Regions from separate parts of the Dyella koreensis genome, predicted to be linked through region 3. Evidence: riboswitches for the same ligand, from Rfam matches in the RefSeq annotation. Region 3 holds a riboswitch; each other region holds the start of a gene.

Region 1 (6,771 bases), on a different contig from region 3:
AGGCGTTGCAGGTTGGCGGCATCGTCGTAGCGGTAGCCTTCGCTGTTTACCGTGCCGCCGATGCTGAAGGCGCCGAGGTCGCGGTCGAGGTCGATGCGGGCGATGCGTTCGGGGCGGCGTGCGAGCAGGTTGCCTTGCTGGCTACCGGCGCTGCGGTTTTCGGGTTTCTGGAAGGTGAGGTAGCCGCGTACGTGCCAGCCGTCCACGTCGGCGCCGAGTTGGCCTTCGAGGCCGCGGATGCGTGCCTTGCTGACATTGATGGGTACGAAGTTGGCGTCGTAGCCGATGAGGTCGGTGATCTTAGTCTGGTAGGCGTTGACCGCCCAGTTCCACACGCCGGGGCGTCCGGACAGGCCGATCTCGGCGGTGCGCGACTTCTCCGGCTTCAGATCCGGATTGGCGGTGGGGAAGCCGAAGAAGGGCGGGAAGTACAGGTCGTTGAAGGTCGGTGCGTGGAAGGCGGTGCCGTAGGAGGCGGTGAGCTTCATCCCGTTGGTGAAGCTATAGCCGTAGGCAGCGGCGCCCGTGTTGTGGTTGCCGAACTGCTGGTTGTGGTCGTGGCGTGCCGACAACTGCAGCTCGTGCGCATCGAACTGGCCCTGGTAGAAGGCGAACACACCGGTGTTATTGCGCGAGGTGCGCAGATAGTCGGTGTCGCTGCGCAGATGTTCCTGCTGGTAGTCCACGCCCGCGCTGAGCAACTGGCCCGGCGCCAGCGTGACGTCGTTCTGCCACGAGGCCTGGTTGCGGCGGGAATACAGATAACCCTCGCGCACCATGTTCGCGCCGAGGTCGGCACGGTTGAGATAGTTGTCGGCGCGGTCCAGGTTCTGGCCGGCGCTCAAGCTCATCTTCCAGGCGTCGAGCACGGCGAAGCTCAGCTTCGTACCGGCCACCTGCTGCGAACGGCGCGTGTAGTTCTGGGAGTCGCCGTCGTACTCGATGTCGCCCTTGCTCTTGAGCAGGCTGGCGCTCAGTTCGGTGCCGTTGTCCCAGCGATAGCCACCGCTCAGGGCGCCGTTGTAGGTGCGATAGCCATCGAGGTCGGGCTCGTCGGTGAAGCAGCCGCCGACTTTCTTCGCGGCGGCACGGCAAGCGTTGATGCCGCGGGTGTACTGGCCACCGATGCTGGCGTTGTACCAGGCGTGCTCGGTGCCGCCGGAAAGACCGAACTGACCATTGACCAGACGATGGCTGCCGGCCGTCACGTTCAGTGACGGCGTCGGGTTCTCACCGGCCTGGCCGTGGCGCGTAAAGATCTGGATCACGCCACCGATCGCATCCGAGCCATACAGGCTGGAGCGCGGCCCGCGCACGATTTCGATGCGCTCGATCTGTTCCACCGGCAGCTGCTCGAAGGCCGGAATGCCGGCGCCGACGGTGCCAATGCGCACACCGTCCACCAACACCAGCGTGTGCGAGGAATTAGTGCCGCGCATGAAGAGCGAAGTCTGCTGACCGATGCCGCCCGCGTTGCCGAAGGCCACGCCCGGCAGGCCGCTCAGCAGATCCTGCACTGACTGCGGCTGCAGACGCTCGATGTCCGCGCGGGTGATCACCGTCACCGGCGCCAGCGTTTCGTCCACCGGCATCGCCGAGCGCGTGGCGGTCACCACGACGGGGGAAAGCTGCTGCGTGCCGTTCTGGTCGGCGGCATGTGCCATCGCGATGCACGACAGCAGCGCCGTCGCCAACAGGGTCTTCTTCATCTTGCGTTCCTCGCCGCGCCACGCGCACGGCTCATGAGTTCACGAGCTGGCGACGACGCAGGAGGGAAGAACGGAACGACGGCAGGCGACATGCGCCGACACGTGGTTCGACATCGCCCGCCGCGAGTCACCAGGTATGCATCCGGGCCGGTCTCCGGGCTCACGAGTGCGATGCATCGCGCATCGCTTTCCGCGGCAGCCTTCCCATGCCAAGGCACAGTGGCGTGTCGCCGCGAAAAAAATCTCTCGCTTACCGTTGCGGGGGCAGCGCCGGCATTGCCGCCAAGAGGCAAGGCGCACCGGCTTCCCGTTTCATCCCTTGGACATGCGGTCGTTGGGACACCCGAACAAACGCAACTTTAACGGTTGGAGTGAGGTGTTGGCAATTGAAGTGGCGCCACTCGAGCCTGCGGATGCGCTATTTCATGCGACCTCGTTTGGGCGTCTATACGTCTTCGATGAAGGAATTTGCGAACACTGCATGCGAGTAATAACCAGTGGATAGCAAGTTTCAAGCAAGCCACAAGCAAGTTTACAGAAAGCTTCATAAGTACTTGTTTAAGCGGTGAATGTAAGCTCCGCGCAAGCGTGAAATTTTTGTTGACGTGCGTCACTTCTCCCGCTTATGTTCGATGCGGAATCGCCAGAAATTACGTACCGGTTCATGGGGCATGGGGATGCCTCTTCTATCCAGAAGCCGGTGACTTACGACGGTCTCGACGTGTTCTTGCGATTCGTGTTCGGCGCTTGCGCCTATCGGCCTTAAGGCCATTTTGGGGAGAAAACTAATGATTAAGTACCAACACGCCCGTCGGGCGCCGTTGTGGCGTCAGACTGCGCTCGCAGCTGCCCTGAGCATGAGTCTGGCCGGTGTTGTCGTCGCTCAGTCGAACGCGTCGGGCACGATCTTTGGCCGTGCTGACGAAACGGGTGCGACCGTTCATATCGAGAACCTCGACAACGGTCTGATCCGCGATATCACGGTTGATTCGTCCGGTCGCTATCGCGCAGCGTCGTTGCCGGTGGGCCGCTACCGCGTGAGCCTCCAGAAGGACGGCAAAACCATCAACTCGCGCGACAACGTGCAAGTGGTCGTGAGCACGGGTACCGAGATTTCGTTTGCTGCCGCGGCCGCCGCGAATACGGGCGCGAAGAACCTCGAAGGCATCCAGGTCGTAGCCAACGCGTTGCCCGCTATCGACGTCTCGTCGGTCGACTCGCGTACGGTGTTGACTTCCGAACAGCTGCAAAAGCTGCCGATCCTCAATAACGTGAACGCAGCGGCATTGCTGGCGCCGGGCACCACCGGTGGCGACAGCCGTTACGGCAACGCGATCTCCATGGGCGGCGCGTCGGCTGCCGAGAACCAGTACTACATCAACGGTTTCCCGGTTACCAACCCGCTTACGGGCCTTGGCTTTACCAGCCTGCCGTTCGATGCCATCGATCAGGCGCAGGTGTTCACCGGTGGTTACGGCGCTGAATATGGTCGCTCCACGGGTGGTGTGGTCAACATCATCACCAAGCGCGGCACCAATACGTGGAAGGCGGGCGCCGAGGTCATGTGGACGCCGTCGGCACTGCGTTCTACTCAGCGCGCTATCTACTTCCCGGTGGGCAGCGGCCGTCCGACCGACGGCAAGGTCTTCTTCCGTCCGGATGAGAAGAGCACCCTGACGCAGTACGGCGTCTATATCGGCGGCCCACTGATCAAGGACAAGCTGTTCTTCTATGGCTCCGCCGAGCTGAACGATACTTCGGGCCTGACACAGTTCGGCCAGAACAATGGCACCACCGGCAACAGCACGAAGACCACGACGGATACGCGTCAGGTCACCCGCTGGATGACCAAGGTCGACTGGAATATCACCGACAGCCACATCCTTGAGTTCACCGGGCTGGGCGAGGATTCGATCCAAGATACCAACATCTATAACTACAACTACAACACGGGTGTTACCGGAACGCTGAAGGGCACGGAACACCAGAAGAACACCGGCATTGCCAATTCGGCACCGGGCGGCAAGGTTTATGTGGGCAAGTACACGGGTTACATCACCGACAGCCTGACGATCAACGCCTTGTATGGCGAAAGCAGCGCAGATCACGTGGACTCGGTGGCCGGCTCCTCTGGCGGCGTTTGCCCGAACATCACGGATAACCGCAAGACGGGCGGTCGCATCAGTTGCGCACCGGTCGGCGGCAATTTGCTCGTGCCAGGCGCCAACGATAAGACGAAGGCATTCCGCTTCGACGTCGAATACCACCTCGGCTCGCACACGCTGCGTGGCGGTATCGATAATCAGACGCTGGAGTCGTACTCCGGTCGAGCGACCCAGGGCGGCGCGCTGTGGACCTACTATGACGCTACGGACAACTTCTCCACTGTTCCGGGCATGCATGTGCCAGCCGGCGCAACCGAAGTCGCGCAGCGCACGATCTTTAGTGCGGCGGGCAAGGTGAAGGTCGAGCAGCAGGCGCAGTACATTGAAGACCATTGGCAGGTCAGCGATCGCTGGCTGGCCTATCTCGGCCTGCGCAACGAGCAGTTCAAGAACTACAACACCGACGGTGTCGTGTTCATCAAGCAGCGTCACCAGCTTGCCCCTCGCCTGGGTCTGACCTGGGACGTGTTCGGCGACTCCACGTTCAAACTGTACGGCAATGCGGGCCGCTACCATCTGGCTGTTCCGTCCAACGTGGCTATCCGCGGTGCGGGTCCGCAGCGTTTCGAGAACCAGTACTTCACCTATAGCGGTGTGGATCCGGCCACCAACGCTCCGATCAACCCGACGCCGATCAGCAATGTGTTCTTCGCGAACGGTGCGAACGGCACGGCGCCGAATCCGGTGACGCTCGCCAAGAAGGGCATCAGCGCCTACTACCAGGACGAGTACATCCTTGGCTTCGACAAGCAGCTGGCGCCTAGCTGGTCCTTCGGTGCGAAAGCTATCTATCGCAATCTGAAGAGCATCATCGATGACGTCTGCGACGCCCGTCCGTTCCTCAACCATGAGGCCGCTGCCGGTACGCCGATCACCAACCCTGCCTTCACCAATTGGGCGACCGATGGCGCACCCTGCCTGCTATTCAATCCCGGCAAGGGCGGCACCTTCACCATCGATCACGATGGCAAGGGCACGCTGAAGAACGTGACATTGTCGGCGAAGGAGTTCGGCTTCCCGGAGATGAAGCGCAAGTACTACGCCTTGAACGTGTACCTCGAACATCAGTTCGACCAGAAGTGGTACGGCAAGGTCGAGTACGTGTGGTCGCACAACTACGGTAATTCGGAAGGCCTGCTGCTCTCCGACATCGGCCAGATCGATCCTTCAGTGACCCAAACGTGGGACTTCAAGGAGATCATGTACGGCGCGACCGGCAATTTGCCGAATGATCGTAGGCATCAGGTCAAGGCCTATGGCTACTATCAGATCACGCCGGAATGGCTGGTTGGCGGTATCGTGCAGGTGTCTTCCGGTCGACCGAAGAACTGCCTCGGTATCTATCCGACCGATCCCTACCAGTACGGTTCGTCGTACTTCTACTGCAATGGTCAGACCGCACCGCGTGGCAGCCAGGGCACGCTGCCTTGGAACTACACGCTCAACCTGAGCACGGAATATCGCCCCGCCTGGGCTGGTCACAAGCTGGCGTTCAACCTCGATGTGTTCAACGTTTTCAACCAGCAGCGCGCACAGAACCAGATCGAGACGTATCAGTTGGGAAGCGGTGCTCGCAGCGGTACCTATGGCCGCGTGATCAGCTACTCGGCGCCGCGTTCGGTTCGCCTGGGCGCTCGCTACGACTTCTCGCTGTAAATAAAAACATAAGCGTCGGGGCAACCCGGTGCGATCTCCCCTTGAAGCCGCCGGTTCCCCCGGCGGCTTTTTTTATTTCATTTGCAGTGGCGCCATGGTTACGACGCATCTACCATCAATGCGACCGGGCGAATGTTGATCACCAGAGTGATCATGTTTGACCCGGTTGTTGATACCTGCAGGTTCGCTACGTTGCTTAATCACAAGGAGTGATTGCTATGAACCGTTCGGTTATTTCAGCTTCGATCTTGCTAGCAGTGGTTGCTGGTGCGTTTTCAGGATCGGTATCGGCTCAGTACGACTGCACCGCGTGCATGCGCAATTATTTGAACTGTCTGCAGCAGGGGCCTGGGAATCCGGCGCAGCAGGCCATTTGCGACCATGAATATGCTGGCTGCCTGGCGCAGTGCGATGGCCTGGAGGCCGCGCAAGTTAAAAGTCCTTTCAAGGACGAAGACGCCATACAGTTCAAGCAAAGCCCGAGTCAGGTAGCCAGTTGGCTCGATCATCGTTCTTGACCTATAGCTAGCGCTACGACCCTCATTGCTTGGTGCCATCGTTATCGCTATGAGGGTCGTCCTCTTCGCTGACTTTTGGGCCTCTCAACCGCATAAAAACGTGGCGCCACGCATGTGGGCCGCACGTTCCCACGCTTGTTTTGCGCGGCGGCGGCGATTGAGCGCAAGCTTGCGTTAAGCTTGGGTTCATGAATTTGGCGCCCGGCTTTACCCGCTGAAACCAATGAATATCAATGGATTGTGATGTAACAGATCGCACGCATTGGCGTGCGCGTCGCCCCTTTGAACCTTAATTTTTTGTTGACTCCTCTCCAAGAGCCCTCCTAAGGTCGGCCAGCGAGTCGTGAGAATTTGCGATGACGGACGGGCAAGGGGTTGCCCTCCGTCTGTGCAGCACCTGCGCGAAGCAGTGTTGCCGCAAGTCCCCGCGCCGCTTTGGGCGCACGACGCCCGTCCTTCTTGGATCGTCTTTGGGGAGATAGCACATGCATACGTTTCGACAACCCGGTTACGCGGCCGTCTGCCGCCGAACCGCATTGGCCATCGCGCTCGGTATGAGTTTTGCCGGTACGGTGATGGCGCAGTCCAACGCCTCCGGCGTGATTTTCGGTCGTGCGGCCGAGCCCGGTAGCACGGTCCAGATCCAGAACCTCGATACGGGCCTCAGTCGCGACATTGCAGTCGATGCCGAGGGACGCTACCGCGCTGGCTCGCTGCCGGTCG
Region 2 (6,771 bases), on a different contig from region 3:
GTTCTTGTTCAACGGCATTGAAAGCCTGATGGGTGGCCACCACGGCGGCGGCTTCTTCGGCGACAACCAGCCGAACGTGGTGGAAAACATCACCCAGAACAACTTCTACGACGACAGCGCGTCGCAGAACGACAGCGATCAGGATTTCGCGCAGACGGATAGCGATTTCAACGACGACATCGGCTTCGACGACAACAGCTGGGCGTGATGGACTGCGCGGCTTAGTTGTTGATCGATAGCCACGTTATCTCGAGCACCCAGACCCCACCCCAACCCTCCCCTGCGTGCAGGGGAGGGGGCAGAAGCTTTACTAGGCGATGCGTCAGCGAGCCCGTAACCGAGGCCCCTGTGGAGCGGTGAGGGTTGGACGATCAGGCCCCGAAGGGGGCGCAGGCAGGACGCCTGCGCCTTTTCGACACGACAGGGACGTCGTGTCGAAAAGCCCGGCCAACCCTCACGAACCCGCAGGCGAAGCCGGAGGGCGCGCAAGAGGGGTGCCTTTTCTTTTGGTTACTTTTCTTTGGGCAAGCAAAGAAAAGTGACCCGGCTCGCGGCAGCGAGACGGAAGCCCGCCGCAGGCGGACCAGTGCAAAACAACGCGACAACCGAGCGACAACACCACTGGATTCCGGCCTACGCCGGAATGACGAAATCGACACGCCGGTAAGACGAAGTAAGAAGGCGCAACTAGAACGACATATCAAAGGCGACCTCGCCCTCAACCCCCACCTGATACGCCGACACCCGCCTCTCAAAGAAGTTAGTCACTTCCTGCACATCCTGCAGATCCATAAAGTCGAACGGATTCTTCGCCCCATACTTCTTCGGCAGATCGAGCTGAGTCAGCCGCTGATCGGCGCAATACTCCAGATACTGGCGCATATCCTTCACCGACAGACCCGCCACGCCACCGGAAAGTACATCCTCCGCGAACTGCGTCTCGCAGGCGATGGCATCTTCCAGCATCTGCTCGATCTGCACGCGCATGGCGTCATCGAACAGCTCAGGCTCCTCCGCGCGCACGGTGTGCACCACTTCGAACGCAAAGCCCATGTGGCCGGACTCATCGCGAAACACCCAGTTGGTGCCCGAGGCCAAGCCATGCAGCAGGCCGCGCGAACGCAGGAAGTACACGTAGGCGAACGCCGCAAAAAAGAACAGGCCTTCAATGCATGCTGCGAAGCAGATCAGATTGAGCAGGAACTGCCGACGTTGCTCGCGCGTTTCCAATCGATGCAGATTCTGGATGGAGTCGATCCACTTGAAGCAGAACTCACCCTTCTGACGGATCGAGGGGATGTTCTGAATCGCGTCGAACGCTTTATGGCGCTCGGCGGGATCGGGAATGTAGGTGTCCAGCAGCGTCAGGTAGAACTGCACATGCAGCGCTTCCTCATACAACTGGCGCGACAGATACATGCGCGCTTCCGGCGAATTGATGTGCTGGTAAAGATTCAGCACCAGGTTGTTCGACACGATGGTGTCGCCGGTAGCGAAGAACGCCACCAGGCGGTGGATCAGATGGCGATCCGCATCCGACATCTTCGACTTGAGGTCGGTGACATCCAGCGAGAAGTCCACTTCCTCCACCGTCCAGGTGTTCTTGATGGCGTTGCGGTACATCTCGTAGAACTCGGGGTAGCGCATGGGGCGCAGGGTGAGTTCGAAGCCGGGGTCGAGGATGCGTTGGTTGCGTTCGGACTGAGTGGACACGGTGGTTCCCGATAGATGTTCTAGTAGGTATATCGACGGCTGGCGCCAGGGGCGCGCTAGGCCGCCGACCGGGAGGTCAGCCACTCGACCGCCTCAGCCGTCGAGTGGACGAAACGGACGGAAGCGTGCGTGGCATGCTCCCGGGCCAGCTCCGCAAAGCGTTCGCCGTAGGACGAGAAATCCTTGATCACCACGGCGACGGGGATGCGGTAGTTGGTGAACTTCTGAAACAGCTCGCCGGCCAGTCCGGTGCTGAGCAAGAAGAAATCCTTCGACACGTCGTCTTCCGTCACCACCAGTCCGTCCGAGCCAAAGCTGGCGCCCACGGCGTCGGCGATATCGCCGCGCGAGTGGATGGACAGCGCTTGTTCGGCAGCGATGATGATCGATCGCTCCAGTGTCATGAAGGGTTCTCCCGGATCCGGCCGGCGATGGGTTACTGGCAGGCTTCGCAGTACTCGGGGTTCTCGAGTGAGCAGAACACCGCAGCGTTGGCCTGATCCTGGTCGACCACGGGTGCTTCGACCTTCGCCGCCGGAGCGGACACCGTCGTCTTGGTGATCTTGGTGGCGGGACGCGAGCGCAAGTAATAGGTGGTCTTCACCCCCGACTTCCATGCATACATGTACATGGAGCTGAGTTGGCCGATGTTCGGGTTCTCCATGAACAGGTTCAGCGACTGGCTCTGGTCGATGTACGCACCGCGCGATGCGGCCAGATCGATCAAGGCCTTCTGCGGCAGCTCCCAGACGGTGCGATAGATCAGGCGCAGGCGCTCCGGAATCGCGACGATGCCCTGGATGGAGCCTTCGGCCAGCTTGATCTGGTCGCGGACTTCCGGTGTCCACAGGCCGAGTGTCTTCAGCTCGTCGACCAGATGGCGGTTCACTACCAGGAAGTCGCCCGACAGCGTTTCGCGTTTGAACAGGTTGCTGACCTGCGGCTCGATGCACTCATAGCAGCCGGCGATGGAGGCGATGGTCGCGGTCGGAGCGATGGCGATCAGCAGCGAGTTGCGCAGGCCGTGCTGCTTGATGCGCGCACGCAGGGCATCCCAGCGCGCGGTGTCGTGCGGCGCGGCTTGCTGCCAGTAATCGAACTGCAGTTCGCCATTGGCTGCGCGGCTCTCGTCGAAGCCCGGATGCGCGCCGGCCTGTTCGGCAAGTTCGTTCGACATCGACAGCGCGTTGAAATAGATCTCTTCGGCGATGCGCGTCGACAGCGCCAGTGCTTCGGCGGAGTCGAACGGCAGGCGCAGCTTGAAGAACACATCCTGCAGGCCCATCACGCCCAGGCCCACCGGGCGCCACTTGCGGTTGGCGGTGGCGGCGGTGTCGATCGGGTAGAAGTTGAGATCGATCACGCGGTCCAGCTGACGCACCGCGGTGCGCGCGGTGGCAGCGAGCTTCTCGAAATCGAACACGCCGTCGACGACATGGCGCGCAAGATTGATCGAGCCGAGGTTGCACACCGCCGTCTCACCCGCGTTGGTCACCTCGAGGATCTCGGTGCACAGGTTGGACAGGTGGATGACGTTCTCGGCCTTGGCCGTCTGGTTGCTGGTGGCGTTGCTGCGATCCTTGAAGGTCATCCAGCCGTTGCCGGTCTGCGCCAAGGTGCGCAGCATGCGGGCGTACAGCTCGCGGGCCTTGACCTTCTTCGCGGCGAGGCCACTGGTTTCGGCTTCGCGATAGGCGCGCTCGAAGGTCTCGCCCCAGCTGTCGACGAAGTGCGGCACGATCTTGGGATCGAACAGCGACCAGTCGCCATCGCTCTCCACGCGGCGCATGAATTCGTCGGGAATCCAGTTGGCCAGGTTGAGGTTGTGCGTGCGGCGCGCTTCGTCGCCGGTGTTGTCGCGCAGTTCGAGGAATTCCTCGATGTCGGCGTGCCACGGCTCCAGGTACACGCAGGCCGCGCCCTTGCGCTTGCCGCCCTGGTTCACCGCGGCGACCGAGGCGTCCAGCGTCTTCAGCCACGGCACCAGGCCGTTGGAATGGCCGTTGGTGCCCTTGATCAGCGAGCCGCGCGAACGCACGCGCGAATAGGCCAGGCCGATGCCGCCGGCGAACTTGCTGAGCTTGGCGACGTCGCCGTACTTCTCGTAGATCGACTCCAGCGAATCGGTGGGCGAGTCGAGCAGGAAGCAGGAGCTGAGCTGTTCGTGCGCGGTGCCGGCGTTGAACAGCGTGGGCGAGCTGGCGATGTATTCCAGCGACGACAGCAAACGGTACAGCTCCAGCGTCTCGCCGATCTCGTTGCCGCCCAGCGCGCAGGCGATGCGCATGAAGAAGTACTGCGGCGTCTCGATGACCTTGCGCTGCTGCGGATGGCGCAGCAGGTAGCGGTCGTACACGGTGCGCAGGCCGAAGTACTCGAAGCGGCGCGTAGCGTGGACGTCGATGGCGTCGTTGAGCTTGCGCGCGTTGGCGGCAACGAAATCGCGCAGGCGACCGTTGAGGATGCCCAGTTCCGAGCCGCGTGCGATCGACTGCGAGAAGCTCTGGATTTCCTGGCCGCTCACTTCCTTGTCGACGTACGCGCCAAGTAGGCGCGCGGCGAGCTGGCCGTATTCGGGTTCTTCGGCAGTGAGCGCGGCGGCAGTGCGGATGGACAGTTCGTCCAGCTCGCGCGTGGTGGCGCCGTCGTACAGGCCGCCGATGGTCTTCAGGGCCACGCGCAGCGGGTCGACCGCGTGCAGGCCTTCGCCGGCGCGGGTCACCGCGCGCACGATCTTGTTGACGTCGACCACTTCCTGGCCGCCATTGCGCTTGGTGACGCGCATCTGGCCGGGGTTGTGCGGGGGAGTGAGGGCAAACGGGGTTTCCGCGATCGCTTCCATCGCCGCGGGCGTGTGGGTGGCAGGGGCCGCCTCGGCGGCGGGGAAAGCGGATGCGTCCGCGCGGTCGTCAGTGCGCTCGCGCGAGTCGGTATCGATAGGTTGCATGGCGGCATCGCTCCAGGCCAGGGAAAACATTCATCAACTACCTGCTCCCGCGCGCAGGGGCTGAGACGATGGCGATTTGCGCGGACGGTCGATCGGCAGGGCAACGCGCCCTGCGCCACGACGCGCTTCCCCGCGGAAGCCGCCATCACTCACCGCGAAGCTCAGTTCGCGATGTGCCGGCAGGTCTTCGGACTCGCAGACATGGGCCTTGCGACCCGGCCTACTCGCTCCCGCTTCCCAGCCACAGTGGGCCAGTGCGATGGGGGCTTTCGTTTCTGCTTACCGCTGCGGGGCAGTTCCGGATTCGCACCGGATTCCCTATTAAGCCAATCCGACCGTGGGTCTGAGAGTGGCACCGACGGGGCACAACATATCGGGTGGGATGGGGTGGGTCAACCCAATAAGTTGTGCATAAGGCGGTGGATAAGTGGGGTGGGGCGGGATGGGGTGCGGGGTTGGCGGGGATTGGAAATTTTTTAGTGGGGGTTCGGAAGTGTGGGGGTGGCTTCCTCTTCCTCGTGGGGGGCGGGAGCGGCCCTTGAGCCATTCCCGCCTACTTCGTCATTCCAGCGAAGGCTGGAATCCAGTAGTGAAGTGCTTCGATTGTCGCGTCTGCGTGCCCTGGCTCGCCTGCCGCGGGCTTCCGACTCGCTGCCGCGAGCCGGGTCACTTTCTCTTTGCTGGCCCAACCCCCCGAGGGGGCCTAGAGAGAAAGTAACCAAAGAGAAATGGCCTGAGAGCAGGCGGCGCGCTCTGTAGCTACGTCTTTACCAGTGTCAGACGTTGGGGTGGTTTTCTACGGGGCCTGTCCTCCAGCCCGGAAGCTCGATCATGGGTTCGCTTCGCATCTAGTGCGTGATCGTGAAATCCACTTCGATCGAATACGGCGCGGGGCTGCTCGGTGGTGCTGGCAGTTTCCAGGTGGCGAAGCGGCTGAGGAGGCAGGTGGCGACGTCGGTGGTGGGGCGGACTTCGACGCGGGTGAGGTTGCCGTCGGGTTGTACGTCGGCGACGAGGGTGAAGGGGGCTTTGTTGGCTTTCGGCAGGGAGCTGATGCAGCCCTTGAGTGCGTCGGTGGTCGGGTTGCCGATTTGGTCCCACAGCTGCTTTTGGTAGGCCGGGCCGGTGGCGCTGGCTTCGGTCAACTTGGCTTGCGTGACGCGCGTTGTGAAGTCGTCGCTGGGGGTATCCGCCGCGGCGGCGGTTAGCAGGGCCAGGATCAGCAGGCTGGACATGGCGGGCTCCGGTCACGGGGAAGGGCGCCACGTTACCAGCATGTGGTGGGTTGACGTGATGCTTCTTGAGGAGGCGGACGTATGTCGCTACGCGTAGGTATATGGATGGCCGCGCTGTTGCTGATCGGTGCCTGGGCGGCGCATGCCTCGGAGCGGCTGACGGTGCCGCGTGCCGACGGCGCGCAGACACCGCTGCAGGTGTATGAGCCGGTCAGCGCAAACGGTTGTCCGCCATTGCTGCTGGTTTCTCACGGCGCGGGTGGTAGCGAAAGCGGCCTGCGTTATGTGGGCGAAGCGATGAGCAAGGACGGCTGGCGTGTGCTGGTGATGGGGCATCGCGAGAGTGGCCTGCCGGTGTTGAAGCAGGACATGCGCAGTGACGGATTCAAGGGTGGTCTCACCGCACTGGTTACCGACGCGCCGGCGTACAAGGCGCGCTTTATGGATGTCGATGCCGCGCTGGCGTGGTCGGAGCAGCGTTGCCATGCATCGTTCAAGGCACTGCTGGGGCACTCGATGGGCGCCATCACGGTGATGCTGGAAGCTGGGGCGCGCAACAAACTGGGGTTGCAGCCGAAAGGCGGTTTCGATGCCTACGTGGCGTTGTCGCAGGAAGGGCCGGGGCCGGTGTTTCCCGATGGCGCATGGGCGCCGATCCGCGCGCCGATGTTGTTGGTCACGGGCACGCGCGATCAAGGGCTGGGCGGCGACTATCGCTGGCGCATGCAGGCGTTTGATGGATTAAGTCCGGGGTGTCGCTGGCTCGCCGTGGTTGATGGCGCGAACCATATGAACTTCGGCGGCGGGCAGTTTGCGGCGGGTGTGCAGCAGAGCACGACGACGCTGGTGGCGGCGTATCTGGATGCCTTGCGGGGT
Region 3 (6,771 bases):
GAAATTGTTGCTCTGCTGATAGACCTTCCAGCTGATCCCCGCCGCCTGCAGGCGCTCCGCGTAGGTAGTCCAGCTGAAGCCTGCGCTCGGCTCGGTGTTGTCCAGCACCGCCGATTGCCCCACCGAAAGCCCGTTGCTGCCGGTGAAGAAATGCAGGCGGTTCGGGTTGGTCTGGGTCAGCGTGGAGCAGAAGTACTGGTCGCAGATGGTGAAGTTGTCGGCCAGCGCGTAATAGAACGGCAAGTCGTTGCGCGTGAAGTAACCCATGCCGAGGCCGGGCGAGCGCGCGGTATTCCATGAATCGAACTTGCCGTTGTTCCAGATCGCCGTGTCCACCGGATAGCTCATCGCCGGCGCATTGATGCAGATGCCGCTGGTGGTGGTCGTATCCATGTGGAACGGCAGCATGTAGCCCGCCGAGTTGCCGGTGTACGGCTGGTGCCACACGTTCTGCGCGCCGCCGGGCAGCAGCGCAGGCACGCGATCGGCGAATCCGCGCACGCCGGACAGGCTGCCGTAGTAGTGATCGAACGCGCGGTTCTCCTGCATGAAGATCACCACGTGCTGCACGTCGGTGATGGTGCCGCTGACGGACGCGGCGGGCGTCGCCAGCGCCTGCCGGATCGCCGGTGGCAGGGCGGACATCGCGGCCAGTCCGCCGGCGGAGGCGGCGGCCATCTTGAGGAAACTGCGTCGCTTGATGTCGTCGATCTCGCTCATGCCGCACTCCAGGTGGGCGCCGGCATGGGTGGCCGGCGGCAGGTGGAATTCCCCGCCGCCTAGGACAACTGATGGGTGTTGCAGGGCTGTGCCACTTGTGGGGCAGTTTTTTTTCGGGGGGTGGATGGGTGGGGTGCGGTGTCTATGCGCTGGATGCGCTGGGATCGGTGATGGATGCTCGCGATCCCGTTTCCTACTTCGTCATTCCGGCGTAGGCCGGAATCCAGGGAGTTGTCGCTCGGTTGCCGCGTTATCGCTCACTGGTCCGCCTGCGACGGGGTTTCGTCTCGCTGCTGCGAGACGAGTTACTTTTCTCTGCTTGCCCAGAGAAAAGTAACCAAAAGAGAGGGCACCCCGGTTGCGCGCCCTCCGGCTTCGCCTGCGGGTCCGTGAGGCTTGGCCGGGCTTTTCGACACGACGTCCCTGTCGTGTCGAAAAGGCATCGACGTCCTGTCGATGCCCCCTTCGGGGCCTGATCGTCCAACCCTCACCGCTCCACAGGGGACCCGGTGACGGGCTCGCTTCGCATCGCCCAGCAAAGATTAAAGAAAGAGCGGCTCCCTCTCCCCTCTGGGGAGAGGGTTGGGGTGAGGGGTGGGTGCTCGGGATCGCGCGGCTACTTGTTGCGGTTCTCTATAGGCAGCCTGCAAATCCCGACATATCGCCCGCGCTGCGCTAAGATCGCCGGACCTGAGGTGACTGCCGGCTTGGCTGGTGGTTGAAACGGGAATCCGGTGCGCCGTCTTTATGGCTATTCCGGAGCTGCCCCCGCAACGGTAGGCGAGATAACGATCAGCGAGAGCCACTGTGCTTAGGCATGGGAAGGTGCTGGTCGGGAAGGCATCACTGCTTTCGCTCGCGAGCCCGGAGACCGGCCTTGAGGTGAACCGGACATGCGGTGGGCGATGTCGTGGGTGGTGTGCGTCAGCACGCCGGCCAAGTCTCCCTCCGTCTGTCCTGACCCCATGCGTTCCGCGCGGGCAGGCGCGGTGTAGGAGCTCTCAGTGTCATTGCATGTTTCTTTTTTTCGCCGGTCTGCGTTGGCGGCCGCGGTGTCTTTCGTATGTTTGCCGGTGTTCGCCGCGGATGCGGCAGATGATTCGGCGAGTGATCTCAATGGCGTGGTGGTAACGGCCACGCGTACGGAGCAGACGCAGGCCAGTACGCTGGCGGCGGTGACGGTGATCGATCGGGCGGATATCGAGCGGCTGCAGCCGCAGTCGGTGCAGGATTTGCTGCAGGGTACGCCGGGTTTGTCGATCGCCAACAACGGTGGGCCGGGCAAGGCGACTTCCTTGTTTCTGCGCGGTACCGAGGCGGATCACGTATTGGTGCTGGTGGACGGCGTGAAGATCGGTTCGGCCACGCTGGGCCAGGCGTCGATCCAGAACATCCCGGTGGAGCAGATCGAGCGTATCGAGATCGTGCGCGGGCCGTTTTCGAGCCTGTACGGTTCGGAAGCGCTGGGTGGTGTGATCCAGATTTTCACGCGCCGTCCGCAGGGCGCGTTCGAGCCGAATTTCAATCTTGGCTATGGCAGCAACCAGAGCGTCCGCGCGGGTGCTGGGCTGGGCGGCAAGGTGGGTGACGGCTGGTATGCGGTCGAGGCGACGCATGAGAACACCGACGGTATCAATGCCTGCCGTGGCAAGCCTTCGCCGGGCGGCGCGGGTTGTTTTGTCTACGAACCGGATCGCGACGGGTTCCGCGACAGCTCGGTATCGCTCAAGGGCGGCTACCGCTTCAGCGAGGCCTGGGACGCGGATGCGCAGTGGCTGCGCAGCTGGGGCTATAACGAATACGACGGCTCGCTGACCAACCAGTCCGACGTGGTGCAGCAAGTGGGCGGCGCGCGTGTGCATTACCGCCCGAGCAAGTTGCTGACGCTGACCTTGAACGTGGGGCAGAGCGCGGATCTCAGCGACAACTACAAGAACGGCGTGTTCTCCAGCACCTTCAATACCCATCGCGATCTCGGTTCGCTGCAGGGCGATCTTGCGCTGGGTGGTGGGCTGTGGAGCCTGGGCTACGACTGGCAGCGCGATCGCGTGGACAGCACGACCACCTACGCGCGCGACCGTCGCCTCAACCGTGGCGTGTTTGGCCAGTGGCAGCAGGTTTTCGGCGCGCATTCGCTGCAGGCCAGCGTGCGCCGCGACGACAATCAGCAGTTCGGCGGCAAGACCACCGGCAGCGTGCTGTGGGGCTGGGACTTCACTCGCACCTTGCGGCTTACGGCGAGTGCGGGCACGGCATTCAAGGCACCGACCTTCAACGAGTTGTATTACCCCGGCTACGGCAGTCCGTCGCTGCGGCCGGAGAGTTCACGCAGCTACGAGCTGGGCCTGCGAGGCACGCATGGCTGGGGCGGCTGGTCGCTCAACGCTTTCGAAACGCGTATTCGCGACCTGATCGCCTATGACGCCTCGGTGGGGCTGCCGGGCAATGTGGAGCGCGCGCGCATTCATGGCGTGGAAGCGGTGGCGAATACCACGCTGGCCGGCTGGGATCTGCGCGGTACGGCAACCTGGCTCGATCCGCGCAACGAGAGCGATGGCCCCAATCACGACCGCCTGTTGCCGCGCCGTGCTGGGCGCAGCGCGCGCATCGATGCGGACCGCAGCTTTGGTGATTTCAGCATCGGTGCCAGCGTGTATGCCGCTGACCATCGCTATGACGACATCGCCAACCGCACGCGTCTTGGCGGCTACGCCCTGACTGATCTTCGCCTGGCTTACGCGCTGGATCGCAGCTGGAAGCTGCAGCTCAGCGCACGCAACGTGTTCGACAAGCGCTATGAGACCGCCGCGTTCTACAACCAGCTAGGGCGCACGGCGATGCTGAGCGTGAGCTATCAGCCGGCACGCTAAATCCTTCGACCTCTCTACGGAATGCTGACCATGAAACCACCGTCCTCGCGTTTCTCCATCCTGCTGCTGGTGTCGCTGGCCGCGGTGATGATCGCTACACGCTTTCATCATTTCGGCACGGCATTGAACTTGCCGGATGCCTCGATGGCGGTGTTCTTTCTTGGCGGGCTGAGTCTGCGCAAGCACCTCTACTTCGGCCTGTTCATGGTGTTGGCAGTCGTACTCGACTGGATCTCGGTGTCGTACGCCGGTGTCAGCGACTTCTGCGTGACGCCGGCGTATTCCTTCCTACTGCTGGCCTACGCGGTGCTGTGGTACGGCGGCCGCTGGTATGCCGATCGTCTGCAGGCGAGCGCCGGTTCGCTGGCCGGCGCGTTGGCCGTGGCGCTGCTTGCGGCGGCGTGCTCCTTCGCCATCTCCAATGGTGCGTTCTACTGGCTGGGCGGACGCTATGCGCAGCCGCACATGAGCGAATACCTCGCGCGGCTATGGCAGTGGGGTCCGCTGTTCGTACGTACCACGATGACCTACGTCGCGGTCGCGCTGGCGGGCTTTGCCATCTATCAGCGTGTGGTCGCGGCGCGTAGCGTCGCGGCGGAGCGCCGGGCATGACGAATCGCGAAGCGATGACCCCGGAAGAACGCCACCGCGAGCGCATGCAGCGCAAGAAGGAACTGGTGGATCGCAAGATCGCCCGCGCCACCATCGAGCGCGGTGTGCTGGTGGTGAACACCGGTAACGGCAAGGGTAAAAGTTCGTCCGGCTTCGGCATGCTGGCCCGCTCGCTGGGGCACGGTTTCCGCTGCGGCGTGGTGCAGTTCATCAAGGGCAGCTTCTCGACTGGCGAGGAAGCGTTCTTCCGCCGCTTCGCCGACGAGCTGGACTATCACGTGATGGGCGAGGGCTTCACCTGGGAGACCCAGGACAAGTCGCGCGATATTGCCGCCGCGCAGGCTGCGTGGGAGATCGCGGCGCGCATGCTGAGCGACGCGAGCTACGACTTTGTCTTGCTGGATGAGTTGAACATCGCCCTGGTCAAGCAGTACATACAGCTCGAACAGGTGCTGGCGGCCGTCGCCGCGCGTCCGCCGAATCAGCACGTGGTGATCACCGGTCGCGGCGCGCCGAGCGGGTTGGTCGAGGTGGCCGACACGGTGACGGAGATGCGCGTCGTCAAGCACGCCTTTGAAGCAGGCATCAAGGCGCAGAAGGGCATCGAGCTGTGAGCGCGCCGCGCCATTGTCCCGCGCTGCTGGTGTCTGCGCCCGCATCGGGACAGGGCAAGACTTCTTTCACCGCGGCACTGGCGCGTGCGCATGCGCGGCAGGGGCGGCGCGTGCAGGTGTTCAAGACCGGGCCGGACTTTCTCGATCCGATGGTGCTGGAGCGCGCCAGTGGCCGGCCGGTGTATCAACTCGATGGCTGGATGGGTGGCGCGGCCGATGTGCGTGCGCGTCTTTACCATGCGGCCGGCGAGGCCGATCTGATCCTGGTGGAAGGCGTGATGGGTCTGTTCGACGGCGGCGTTTCCAGCGCCGATCTGGCCCAGCAGTTCGGCCTGCCGGTGTTGGCGGTGATCGACGGTTCGGCGATGGCGCAGACGTTCGGTGCGATCGCGACGGGCCTGGCGCGCTATCGCGACGGGTTGAAAGTGCATGGCGTCGCGGCCAACCGCATCGGCAGCGCGTACCACGCCAAGCTGTTGGCGGAGAGCCTTCCGCCGGATCTGCATTGGCTCGGCGCATTGCCGCGAGATCCCGCGCTGGCCTTGCCGGAGCGGCATCTTGGTCTGGTGTCCGCAGGAGAACTGAGCGATCTCGATGCGCGTATCGATGCGCTGGCCGACGCGCTGGAAACGTATGTTTCGTTGGCGTTGCCGCCACCGGTGGCATTCGCTGCCGAAGACGTTGCGTCCATCGCACCACGTCTGGAGGGACAGCGCATCGCCATCGCGCGTGACGACGCATTCTGTTTCATCTATCCCGCCAACCTGGATGTATTGCGCGAGGCGGGCGCGGAGCTTCGCTTCTTCTCGCCGCTGGCCGGTGATTCATTGCCGGCTTGCGACGCGGTGTGGCTGCCTGGTGGCTATCCCGAACTTCATCTGCCGGCGCTGTCGCGGTTGAGCGACTTGCGTGCGGAACTGCACGCGCATGTCGATGCCGGCAAGCCTTTGCTGGCCGAATGTGGCGGCATGCTGTTTGCGCTCGATACGCTGGCGGCCAGTGAGGGGTCGGCGCATCGCATGGTGGGTCTGCTGGCCGGCCGCGCGACGATGCAGCAGCGGTTGTCGGGTCTGGGTATGCAGTCTGTGGCGTTGCCCGAAGGCGAGTTGCGTGGGCATACCTTTCACTACGCGCGGGCCGAGATCGATCAGCCGCCGCTGATGCAGGCTGCCAATCCCGACGGTGGCCCGGGACGCGAAGCGGTGTATCGCCGGCAGCGCATGACGGCGAGTTTTGTGCACTTCTATTTTCCATCGCATCCGGATGCGGCCATGCAACTGTTTTTGCCATGACCACCGCGCTCGCCATGACACTGGCGCTGTTGCTGGACGCCTGGCTGGGTGAGCTGCGCCGCGTGCATCCGCTGGTGGGCTTCGGGCGTGTGGCGGCATGGGTGGAAGCGACGTGCTATCGCGACCGTCGTGGTGCTGGTGTGTTGGCGTGGAGTCTGGCGGTGTTGCCGTGGGTGATTGCGGCGATCGGGTTCACGGTTGCGCAGTCGCCATGGCTGTCCTGTGTGGTTGGCGCCGTGCTGCTGTATCTGGCGATGGGCCATCGCAGTCTGGGCGAGCACGCGCAGCCAGTGGCCGATGCCTTGCAGCGCGGTGACCTGCCAGCGGCGCGCTTGGCAGTGGGGCGCATGGTCAGCCGCGATACTGCACTGCTGGATGAGCGTCAGGTCGCCGCCGCGGCGACCGAATCGGTGCTGGAGAACGGCAACGACGCCGTGTTCGGCGCGCTGTTCTGGTTTGCGCTGTTCGGCGCACCGGGGGTGGTGTTGTATCGGCTTGCCAATACGCTCGATGCGATGTGGGGGTATCGCACAGCGCGCTATGACCGTTTCGGTTGGGCGGCGGCGCGCATCGATGATCTTCTCAACCTCGTGCCAGCACGCCTGACTGCATTGACCTATGCACTGCTCGGCGACGCCACATGCGCATGGCGCTGTTGGCGCA

What was found. Region 3 has a riboswitch for cobalamin ahead of btuB (TonB-dependent vitamin B12 receptor). Riboswitches for the same ligand answer to the same signal wherever they lie in the genome.
Region 1: it holds a riboswitch for cobalamin, as region 3 does, so the genes downstream of both, btuB (TonB-dependent vitamin B12 receptor) here and btuB (TonB-dependent vitamin B12 receptor) in region 3, are expected to answer to the same signal.
Region 2: it holds a riboswitch for cobalamin, as region 3 does, so the genes downstream of both, ISS97_RS08540 (ribonucleoside-diphosphate reductase subunit alpha) here and btuB (TonB-dependent vitamin B12 receptor) in region 3, are expected to answer to the same signal.

What each region holds. Positions count from the first base shown of each region.
Region 1 is NZ_JADIKD010000006.1:311-7,081, forward strand. It holds gene btuB (TonB-dependent vitamin B12 receptor) at 1-1,709, opposite strand, end outside; cobalamin riboswitch at 1,838-2,071, opposite strand; gene ISS97_RS02015 (TonB-dependent receptor) at 2,498-5,530, shown strand; gene ISS97_RS02020 (hypothetical protein) at 5,749-6,048, shown strand; gene ISS97_RS02025 (TonB-dependent receptor) at 6,534-6,771, shown strand, end outside.
Region 2 is NZ_JADIKD010000009.1:248,542-255,312, reverse strand. It holds gene ISS97_RS08555 (DUF2076 domain-containing protein) at 1-208, shown strand, start outside; gene ISS97_RS08550 (ribonucleotide-diphosphate reductase subunit beta) at 688-1,713, opposite strand; gene ISS97_RS08545 (DUF4180 domain-containing protein) at 1,770-2,117, opposite strand; gene ISS97_RS08540 (ribonucleoside-diphosphate reductase subunit alpha) at 2,150-4,555, opposite strand; cobalamin riboswitch at 4,822-5,035, opposite strand; gene ISS97_RS08535 (peptidase C13) at 5,509-5,895, opposite strand; gene ISS97_RS08530 (alpha/beta hydrolase) at 5,977-6,771, shown strand, end outside.
Region 3 is NZ_JADIKD010000008.1:282,754-289,524, forward strand. It holds gene ISS97_RS06920 (phosphocholine-specific phospholipase C) at 1-720, opposite strand, end outside; cobalamin riboswitch at 1,397-1,614, shown strand; gene btuB (TonB-dependent vitamin B12 receptor) at 1,725-3,590, shown strand; gene ISS97_RS06930 (hypothetical protein) at 3,612-4,202, shown strand; gene cobO (cob(I)yrinic acid a,c-diamide adenosyltransferase) at 4,217-4,816, shown strand; gene ISS97_RS06940 (cobyrinate a,c-diamide synthase) at 4,813-6,108, shown strand; gene cbiB (adenosylcobinamide-phosphate synthase CbiB) at 6,105-6,771, shown strand, end outside.